Regions from separate parts of the Micromonospora sp. NPDC047187 genome, predicted to be linked through region 1. Evidence: riboswitches for the same ligand, from Rfam matches in the RefSeq annotation. Region 1 holds a riboswitch; the other holds the start of a gene.
The links. A riboswitch is a leader RNA that binds a small molecule or an ion and turns the genes downstream of it on or off. The one in region 1 is predicted to bind cyclic di-AMP.

Region 1 (4,878 bases):
GGCGCGGTCCCGGTCTGACAGTGGCCAGCGGGATCTTCCTGGTCACCTGGGTGGCGGCCGCGCAGTGGATCCGCGCCGAGCTGTGGACCACGCTGCTCGCGGTCGCGTACCTGTTGGTGATCACCGCGGCCGCGGACGCGGACGTGCGGGGTCGGCGCTCGCCGTGGCGGTCCCGGCCGCTGGTCTGGCTCGGTGAGGTCTCGTTCGCCTTCTACCTGGTGCACGTGCTGGTGATGACGAGCGTGCTGCGCTGGAGCGGGACCTGGGGGATCGGCTTCGCGGGCTGGCGTGGCCCGGCCGTGGTGCTCGGCTTCCTGGCGGCGAACCTGATCCTCGCCGGGCTGTTGCACCGCTTCGTCGAAACCCCGATGATGCGCCGGCTCGCGCCGCGCCGTGCGGCCCGTCCGGCGCCCGTCCCCCGACAACGCGCGGCCGGCGACGACGACGCACGGGACCCCGCAAGCAGCGCCCGCGGCAAGGTCGACGGACCTGCCGACGAGGTCGGTCAGGCCGGCGGGCGATCACCGTACGTCGACCTGCGCTGACAACGTCCACCCTGGTCAACGGGTCGGCGCGGCGCGATCCGACACGCCCGTGGTCGGTGCGCCCGGCTCGGCGCGACGGTAGCGTTGGGGCGTGCTTCCGGTCGCGTTCACCTGTCCGCTGTGGTGGGTGGCGCGCTGGGCGACTCGGGTGCTGACCAGCCTCGCCGTCGTCGCGGCCCTGGCGCTCGGCGCAGGCCCGGCCACGGCCACCACGGCAACACCCGGCCCGGTGCCGACGTCGAGCGCGGTGCCGGCCTCTGTCGCCGCCGGCCCGCTGGCGGCCTCCTGCCGGCACTCCGCGGCACCCGGTGCTGCCCGCCCGGCCGCGGCGATACCGCCGGAGGCCGCCGAGGAGTCCGTCCCGACATGGTCGGTCGACACGCCGGTGGCGCTCCCCGATGATCAGGGCGCCATCGCGGCCGGCGTGCTGCCGGTCCGCGCGGCCGAATTCGGCCGGCTGCCCCTCCTCGACGGTACGAGCGGTCGGGCTTCCCGGGCCCCACCCGGGCGCTGAGCCACCGGGACGACCGTCCCGCCACCGTGCCCTGTCGACCCACCCGCTCCCTGACCCGCCGACCCGTGGCCCACAGTGGCCCGCTGATCGGCGCGGCTCCCCATCGCACTGCTCATCCTCCCCGAGGTGCCGACCATGGAGACAGTCGTCTTCTACCAGTTCGTGACCGAGGTGCCGCGGGCCGCCGCCATCTGGTCGACGCTGTTCCTGCTGACCCTGGGCCTGCTCTCCGTGCTGGCCGCCCGCCCCGAACGGGACCGGCCCACTGACGACCCGCTCCCGGCCGGGCCCACTCCTCGGGAGGTGGCCGCCGCCGAGGCCGTGGACCTGCGCCGCTACGCCGAGGAGGTGGCCGTCGCCGCGGCCGGCGCGGCCACCACCGCCAAGCGGCGGCGTGCCGCCTGGCTGACTGCTCAGGAGCAGCTGGAGCGGGCCTGGATCGGGTACGACGAGGCGGACACCGCAGCGCGTCGCTTCGCTGGCGCCGGTGCGCTGCCCACCCCGCAGACCCCGCACACCCCCGCCGAGTACGCCGCCCGGGAGCGCTATCTGCACCGGGCGGTGATGGCTGCGTACTGGCGGGGGGAGCTGACCATGGCGCAGCTCGGCGACGTGTTCGGGCACCGGCGCGGCTGGGATCCCCGGCGGCACCCGGTCGAGCAGGAGGTGCTGATCAGCCGGGTGGTCCGGGATGCGCGGCTGGCCGACTACCAGGTGGCCGCCGGCCGTGAGCGGGCCGCCTGGCGTGACGCGGAGTTGGCCGCCGAGTCGGCTCGTGCCCTCGCCGAGGAGGCGTACGCGGCGGCGGCCCGGCTCCGCCCGACCCTGGTACCCGCGCGCCGCACGGTGGCCGGGGCGTTGCGTCCCGCCGTCGTGGCACTGTGGCGCCCGGCCCGGGTGGGTTGAGCCCAATCCGTGATGTGAGGCCGGTCACCCAATCGGGAAATCGGACGTCCGACGCGATCGGCGGCATTGATCCCGCGATTGTGGCCGCGTTCTTTGCGGCCTGTCCGGTTGTCGCCCGCAGGCGTCGCCGTAACCGGTTGTCCCATCGAGTCACATCATCGGCAATACGCGCAGAAATTGTCGCGCCAATTGGGGTTTACGCAGGTGAACCTGGCTTGGCAGGGCGTTGAGACGCCAGTAGTGTCGTCCCGTCCGGTGCGGTAACCGATCGCAAGACGCGACGCCGCACCGACCCGCTTAATCGTGATCAACGAACCGGGGACCCACCAGTAAGTCCGGGGTGAATCCGCGAGCCACGGCCCGCGGTAGGGCGTCTTCCCGCCCGAATCCGTCAGCTAACCCGGTAGGCGGTGTCGGAAGGAGTCCCATCCTCGTGCAGCACCTTTCCACCCCTCGGTTGTTCCCTCGCCTCCACGGCGCGGCGGTGCACCCGCTCATCCGTCCAGTGACGGTGAGCTGACCCCCGGGTCATCGCCTTCCCCGCCCGGCCACGCCGGGCGTTCCCCTGAGCGGTTCACCATCCGCGGACCACGGTCCGCGCGCTGGCGCCTGCCCGGATACCGGTCCGGCCCCGGTGTGCCGCTCTCCCCCCGATCCGTGGAGGACCCCGTGAAGCACACCCTGCAGCGTCAGCTCCGCCGCCTCGCCACCGAGCGCCCGTACCAGATCGTCGCCGCCTCCGCCGCGGCCCTCGCGATCGCCACCACCACCGGCGCCCTGCTCACCACTGCCGACGACGCCCCGGCCGGCCAGCGCACCGCGACCACTGTCGCCGAGATGCGCAGCGACGTCGCCGCCTCCCGCGGCGAGGCTCGGGAGGCTTCCCCCTCGGCCAGCGCCGCACCGACCACTGCCGCCCCGGCCACCAGCGCCGCGTCGCCCGCCGCCAAGGCCAGCAGCAACCCGGACCTCACCCGGAAGCCGGAGCGGCCGAAGCCGCCCGCGACCAAGGTGCTCGACTACGACTACGAGGCGCAGAACACCTACTACAACTGCGGCCCGGCGGCCACCCGGAACGCGCTCAGCGCCGCCGGCATCGACCGCACCCAGGAGGAGCTCGGCGCCGAGCTGGGCACCACCGAGATGGGCACCAACTCGGCCGAGGACACCACCCGAGTGCTCAACGCCGAGGTGAAGGGCTCCCCGTACCGGACCCGGATGTTCCCCGGCGCGCCCAGCCCGGCCCAGATGGACCGGCTCCAGGCCGACGTGGTGAAGGCCATCACCGACGGCCGGGGCGTGGTGGCCAACGTCGTCGGCGACGCCACCGACACCGACGGCGGCTGGCACTCCTACGGCGGCGGGCACTACATCGCCGTCGTGGGCTACAAGGACAACGGCCGCACCGTACGCATCGCCGACTCGGCGAACCCGGCCGACCCGTCGTACTGGATCACCACGATCGACCTGGCCAACTGGATCACCAGCCGGGGCTACTCCGCCTGACCCGGGCACGCTGACCGCCGCGGGCGCCGTCCTCCACAAGGGGCCGGCGCCCGCGGCGTCTGTCCGCGTGGTCCCGTCATCGACGGCTCTCGTACCCGACCGTGAACCGTGGGAGACTGCGGCCGTGGTGGAGAAGACGGGTGGTCACGCCGGCCGCAGGCCGGTCCTGCTGCTGCTGCACGGCATGGGAGCGACCGGGGACGTGTGGTTGCCCTGGGCCCCGTACCTCGAGCAGCACTGGCCCGGGCGGTGGCTGGCACCGGACCTCGCCGGCCACGGCTGGGCGTCGCCGCTGCCGTCGTACTCCTTCCCGGGCTTCGCCCAGCAGGTCGCGCAGGCGCTCGCCCCCGACGACCGGTTGGTGGTGCTCGGGCACTCGCTGGGCGGGGTGGTCGGTCTCGCGCTTGCCGCCCGCGACGCCGGAACGCCGGTGGACGCGGTCGTCGGGCTGGGCATCAAGGCACTCTGGTCACCCGCTGAGCTGACCCGCGCCGCCGAAGTCGCCGCCCGCCCGGTGAGCTGGTTCGCCAGCCGCACCGAGGCGGCTCGCCGCTACCTGCGGGTCTCCGGGCTGGCCGGCCTGGTCTCGCCGGACCACCCGGTGGTGGACGCCGGGCTGCGCCAGGTCGACGGCCGGTGGCGCCTCGCCATGGACCCGGCCGCCTTCGCCGTCGGCGAGCCCGACCTGGCCGCGCTGCTCGCGGCGACCGACGTGCCGGTGCTGCTGGCACGCGGGGAGAACGACCCGATGGTCACCGACGAACAGCTCAAGGAGTACGGCGTACCGGTCGCCACGCTGCCCGGCCTCGGGCACAACGCGCACGTGGAGGACCCGGCGGCGGTGCTGGCGCTGCTCGACCCGTACCGCTGAGCGGTCAGGCAGGTGTGGACGCGGTCAGTGTCCCAGCCGGTGCCAGCTCCCGGCGGGCGGCGGTCAGGAACGCCTCGGCGTACGCCTCGGCCGGGAAGTCACCCAGGTAGCGGCGGCGGGTGGCCCAGCGGGCCTCGGCCAGCGGGTCGGTGTCCAGCAGGGCGGTCAGTACCTCGTCCACGTTGGACATGTCCCGGCGCAGCACGTAACCCGACCCGGCCAGCGGGAACCGCTCCACGAACCGGTCACCCTCGTCGCCCATGTCGGTGACCGCGTACGGCTTTCCGGAGTAGAGGAAGTCCGAGATCACGCCGGACACGTCGGAGACCAGCGCGTCGGCGGAGTTGACGCACTCGGTCAGGCTCAGCTCCCGAGCCGCCGCGCCGACCACGTGCTGGCGGCCGGTGCGGGCCCGGTCGGCGACGAGCAGCTCGGTCAGGCGGCCCAGTTGGCGGGCCGACGCCGGGTTCTGCCTGGTGTACGGGTGGGCTCGCAGGATCACCGTCGCGCCGCGCTCCAACAGCCGGCGCAGCAGG
Region 2 (4,878 bases), on a different contig from region 1:
GCTGGGCACCCTCTTTCCGGGGATGACCGCCACCCGCCCCGACCCGCCCGAGGTGGCGGCGGTGAAGGGCTCGCTGCGGATGCGCCGGGTGCTGGAGCGGGCGGCCCGCGACGCGGTGCCGGGCGGCCCGGGTGAGCTGCGGCTGCTCTATCGGGGCACGCTGCTGCGGCTGGACCGGGCCGCGCTGGACCGGATCCGGGACCGCGCGCTGCAACGCGGCGCACGACGCAACGAGGTGCGCCGGGCCGGTTTCGACGGTGTGTTCGCCGCGCTCTGGGCGCAGGCCCGTGAGCTGAGCAGCGGTCGGCTGCCGGAGCAACCGGCCTTCGAGGCGGAGATCGCCGAGCGCTCGGAGTTCCGGGAGTTCCTCAAGGCGTGGTGGCCTCGGCTGCACCCCCGACACGTGCTCGGCTGGCTGGCGCAACCGGACCGGCTACGCCGGTACGCCGGGGGGATCCTCTCCTCGGCGGAGATCCGGCTGCTCAACGCCGCGTACCGGAACCTGGACCCGGCCGGGCTGACGATCGCCGACGTGGCACTGCTGGACGAGTTGGACGCGCTGCTCGGTAAGCCCGCGCAGCCGGCCCGCGCGCGACGCGATCCGTTCCAGCTCGCCGGCGGCGTCCGTGAGCTGAGCACCCTCGGTGAACGGCAGCGGGCCGCCCGCGCGGCGGCCCGGGAGCGTCCGGAGGACTACCGGGAGTACGCGCACGTGGTGGTGGACGAGGCGCAGGACGTCTCGCCGATGCAGTGGCGGATGATCGGTCGACGCGGCCGACTGGCCTCCTGGACCGTGGTGGGCGACCCCGCGCAGACCGCGTGGACCGGCGATCCGGAGGAGCTGACCCGGGCCCGCGACCAGGCGCTGGGCCGGCGCAAGCGACACGACTTCACGCTCACCACCAACTACCGCAACTCGGCGGAGATCTTCGCGGTGGCGGCGGCGGAGATCCGTCGGCTCTACCCGGACCTGCCGCTGCCGACCGCCGTCCGCTCCACGGGGGTCGAGCCGGTGGAGCTGGTGGTGCCCGCGACGGGGTTGGAGACCGCGACAGTGGAGGCCGCCGCCGGCCTGCTGGCCGAGGTGGAGGGGACGGTCGGGGTGATCACGCCGGTCCCCCGCCGGGACGAGGTCGCCGGGTGGCTGGGCGCGCTCGGCGCGCCGAGGTTGCAGGTGGTGACCAGCCTGGAGGCCAAGGGCATGGAGTACGACGGGGTGGTGCTGGTCGCGCCGAGCGAGATCCGGGCGGATCCGGGTGCCGGGGTGCGCACCCTGTACGTGGCGCTCTCCCGGGCCACCCAGCGGCTCACCACCATCGACCCGACCGGCTGACGCGCGCGGACTGCCGCCGGCGCAAGGCGCCGCCCGTACACTTGCACACATAGCGATGTGAGCATACATTTGACCGGGTCCCGACCAGCGGCGGAAGGTGGTTCTCGTGGGCGCAGGTCATGACCACCACCATGGGTCCGTCGCCAATGCCGCACACCAGCACCGAGGTCGACTCTGGGCGGCATTCGGGTTGCTCACCACCCTGATGGTGGTCGAGGCGGTGGCCGCCCTGCACACCGGCTCGCTCGCCCTGCTCTCCGACGCCGGGCACATGTTCACCGACGTGCTCGGCATCGGGATGGCGCTCGCCGCCATCACGGCGACCCGGCGGGCCACCGGCGACCCGCAGCGCACCTTCGGGCTCTACCGACTCGAGGTGCTCGCCGCGCTGGCCAACGCCGTCCTGCTCTCCGGCGTCGCGATCTACGTGGTGATCGAGGCGATCCGCCGCTTCGGCGACCCGCACCAGGTCGTCGCCGGCCCGATGCTCGCGGTGGCCGTGCTCGGCCTGCTCGCCAACATCGCCGCCTTCGCGCTGCTGCGCGCCGGAGCCCGGGAGAGCATCAACCTCCAGGGCGCCTACCTGGAGGTGCTCGGTGACCTGCTCGGCTCGCTCGGCGTCATCGGCGCGGCGCTGCTCATCACCGTCACCGACTGGTGGTGGGCCGACCCCCTGGTCGCGGTCGCCATCGGCGTGTTCATCCTTCCGCGCACCTGGCGGCTGGCCCGCGCCGCCGTCCGCATCCTGGTGCAGGCCGCCCCGGAACACCTCCAGGTGACCGCCGTGCACGACCGGCTCGCCGCCGTCCCCGGTGTCGTCGAGGTGCACGACCTGCACGTCTGGACGCTCACCTCGGGCATGGAGGTGGCCTCCGCTCACCTGACCATGGCACCCGGCGCGGAGGTCGGCGCGGTGCTCACCGCGGCGCGTACGGCCCTGCACGACGACTTCCGCATCGAGCACGCGACGTTGCAGATCGAGCCCGGCGCCGCTTCCGGAGCGTGCGGCTCCATCGAATGGTGACGGAGCCGTAATTTTCCGTGCTGACGCACGCACCGTCCGTCACATTGGCTGCAGCGGCCCCATCGGCACCGGTAGGCTCGGTCCCGGCCTCCACCAGGCGGCGCCCTCCCGGCGCCGGTGGCGGTCGCCGCCTAATCGCCCAACTGGGCGAACCGGGGAACCATGTTCCTGGGGTGTATCCGCGTCAGCGGTAGGGATCTTCCGTCCCGAACCCGTCAGCTAACCCGGTCGGCGGCTGACGGAAGGACATGCGCAGTGGCACCAGCACGACCACCCGCCGCCCGACTGGCGGCACTGATCGTCGCGATGTTCGCCCTCGGCGTCGCGCTTCCGGCCGGCACCGCCTCGGCCTCCCCCCCGACCGGCCTGCGGGCCGCCGCACCCGACTCCGACGAGGAGGGCGGCACCCCGGCGTTGCGCGCCCAACTCGAGGCGGCCAGCAAGGGCTACCTGGACGCGAAGCGCGCCCTGGACACCTCCGTGCAACGGCAGAAGCAGCTCGCCACCCAGCTGACGACCATCGAGGTCGAGATCGGCCAGCGCAACGGCAAGGTCGGCGAGATCGCCGAGGTGGCCTACCGCACCGGCCGGCTCGGTGCGATGTCGGCGCTGCTCAACAGCAACACTCCGGAAGGCTTCATGGACCGGGCGGCCGCGCTGGACGCGGTGGCGGCCAACGAAGACCGGGTGCTGCGCGACCTGCTGAACAGCAAGGACAAGGCCAACCGCACCCGGATCGCCCTGGACGGCGAGATCAACGAACAGCGCAAGCAGGTCGCGGTGATGGCCAAGCGCAAGGAGCAGGCCGAACGGGCCCTGACCGTGGCCACCACACCCAAACCGCAGACCACCGCCGACGGCGGCTCCAACCGGGGCACCTCCAGCGCCAACGCAAAGGCCGCACCGCGCAACTCCGACGGCTCCTGGCCCTCCGAGTCGTGCAGCGTCAACGACCCCACCCCGGCCAACGGCTGCATCACCCCACGCACCCTGCACGCGCTCAACCAGGCCAAGGCCGCAGGATTCACCCGGTACGTCTCGTGCCACCGCCCCAGCGGCTCCGGTGAACACCCGAAGGGCCGGGCCTGCGACTTCGCGGCGCAGAAGGGCGGCTTCGGCGGGGACGCCACCGGCGGCGACAAGACGTACGGCAACAACCTGGCCGCGTACTTCATCCGCAACGCGGACCGGCTCGCCGTGCTCTACGTGATCTGGTACAGGCAGATCTGGCTGCCCAGCAGCGGGTGGAAGTCGTACAGCGGGGCGCACGGCACCCCGTCGACCGACCACACCAACCACGTACACCTGTCGGTCTACTGACCCACGCGTCGTGATGCCTGTGAGTCACCCCGGTGGCTCACAGGCATCACGTGCGTCCGGGGCCGGGCTACGTCGCCGGGCGTACCCCTGATGTCGTCGCTCGTCGGACGACCCGGCAGCGGTCGGCGGGCAGCATCGCGGTATGCCTCGGATCCGACCCAGCACCCGCAAGGCGCTGCTCACCCTGCACCTGGTCACCTCGCTCGGCTGGCTCGGCGCCGACCTGGTGCTGCTCACCCTCGGCATCGCCGTTCAGCGGGGCGCCGACCCGGCGGTGGTCTATCCGGTCACGGCCCTGGTCGGCACTGTGCTGTTCGCGCCGCTGAGCGTCCTGGTCTGGCTGATCGGCGTCGCCAGCTCACTGCTCACCCCGTGGGGCCTGCTGCGCCACCGCTGGGTGCTGGTCAAGCTCGTGCTGACCACGGTGATGGTCGGGCTGGTGCTGTTCCTGCTCACCCCGAACCTGCGTCACGCCGGAGCGGTCGGGGCCGCCCTGCCCGCCCGGGATCGCGCCGACCTGGTCATCGCGCCGGCGGTGTCGACCAGCCTGATGGTCATCGCGACGGTGCTGTCCACCTACAAGCCGTGGGGCCGGCGTCCCGCCACCCGAGCGGCCCGCACAACCCGTGATCGCGCCGCAACAACGATCTAGACGCAACCCCCGCCAAGCACGTCGCGCCCCGCCCTGCCCCGCGATCTTGCACTTACTGTCCCGACACATGTGGCATCCCACCGATATCGACAACCGAAACTGCAAGATCGACGCAGGGGGTGGGGCGGGGCAGGGTGGGGCGGGGGGCTGGTCAGGCCGGGTTTGGGGGGGTGCCGGTGCGGTCGAGGGCGGCGCCCAGCCGGGTGGCGAGGGCGAGATGAGCGGCCTGGGCCTGGCGGAACGCGTACCGGAACAGCGGCGTCGGCGCGGTCAGGGTGATCTCGACGTCGATGCGGACCAGGCCGTCCGGCTCGGCGCGCAGTCGGGTGTGGTTTCGCACTGTGGTGGCCGGCCACTGGCGGGCCACCATGACGATCTCGTCGGCCTCGTTGATCAGCACGTCCGCGTGGTAGGTGGTCCGGAAGCGCAGCGGACCCGCCGCCAACCGGTCGTTGATCGTGTAGCTGGCCTGGGCGCCGGGCCGGGGCGGCACCCGGCGAACCCGGACGATCAGCGGATGCAGCTCGCCCTGCCGGGTCAGGTCGCTGA

Region 2: another riboswitch for cyclic di-AMP. It lies ahead of ABZ794_RS25480 (hypothetical protein); the one in region 1 lies ahead of ABZ794_RS11365 (C39 family peptidase).

The regions. Positions count from the first base shown of each region.
Region 1 is NZ_JBEYUF010000005.1:64,836-69,713, forward strand. It holds gene ABZ794_RS11350 (acyltransferase) at 1-545, shown strand, start outside; gene ABZ794_RS11355 (hypothetical protein) at 637-1,059, shown strand; gene ABZ794_RS11360 (hypothetical protein) at 1,195-1,965, shown strand; cyclic di-AMP (ydaO/yuaA leader) riboswitch at 2,250-2,390, shown strand; gene ABZ794_RS11365 (C39 family peptidase) at 2,623-3,471, shown strand; gene ABZ794_RS11370 (alpha/beta fold hydrolase) at 3,596-4,342, shown strand; gene ABZ794_RS11375 (CDP-glycerol glycerophosphotransferase family protein) at 4,347-4,878, opposite strand, start outside.
Region 2 is NZ_JBEYUF010000020.1:10,061-14,938, reverse strand. It holds gene ABZ794_RS25490 (AAA family ATPase) at 1-1,333, shown strand, start outside; gene ABZ794_RS25485 (cation diffusion facilitator family transporter) at 1,440-2,357, shown strand; cyclic di-AMP (ydaO/yuaA leader) riboswitch at 2,476-2,607, shown strand; gene ABZ794_RS25480 (hypothetical protein) at 2,664-3,677, shown strand; gene ABZ794_RS25475 (hypothetical protein) at 3,820-4,329, shown strand; gene ABZ794_RS25470 (SRPBCC family protein) at 4,481-4,878, opposite strand, start outside.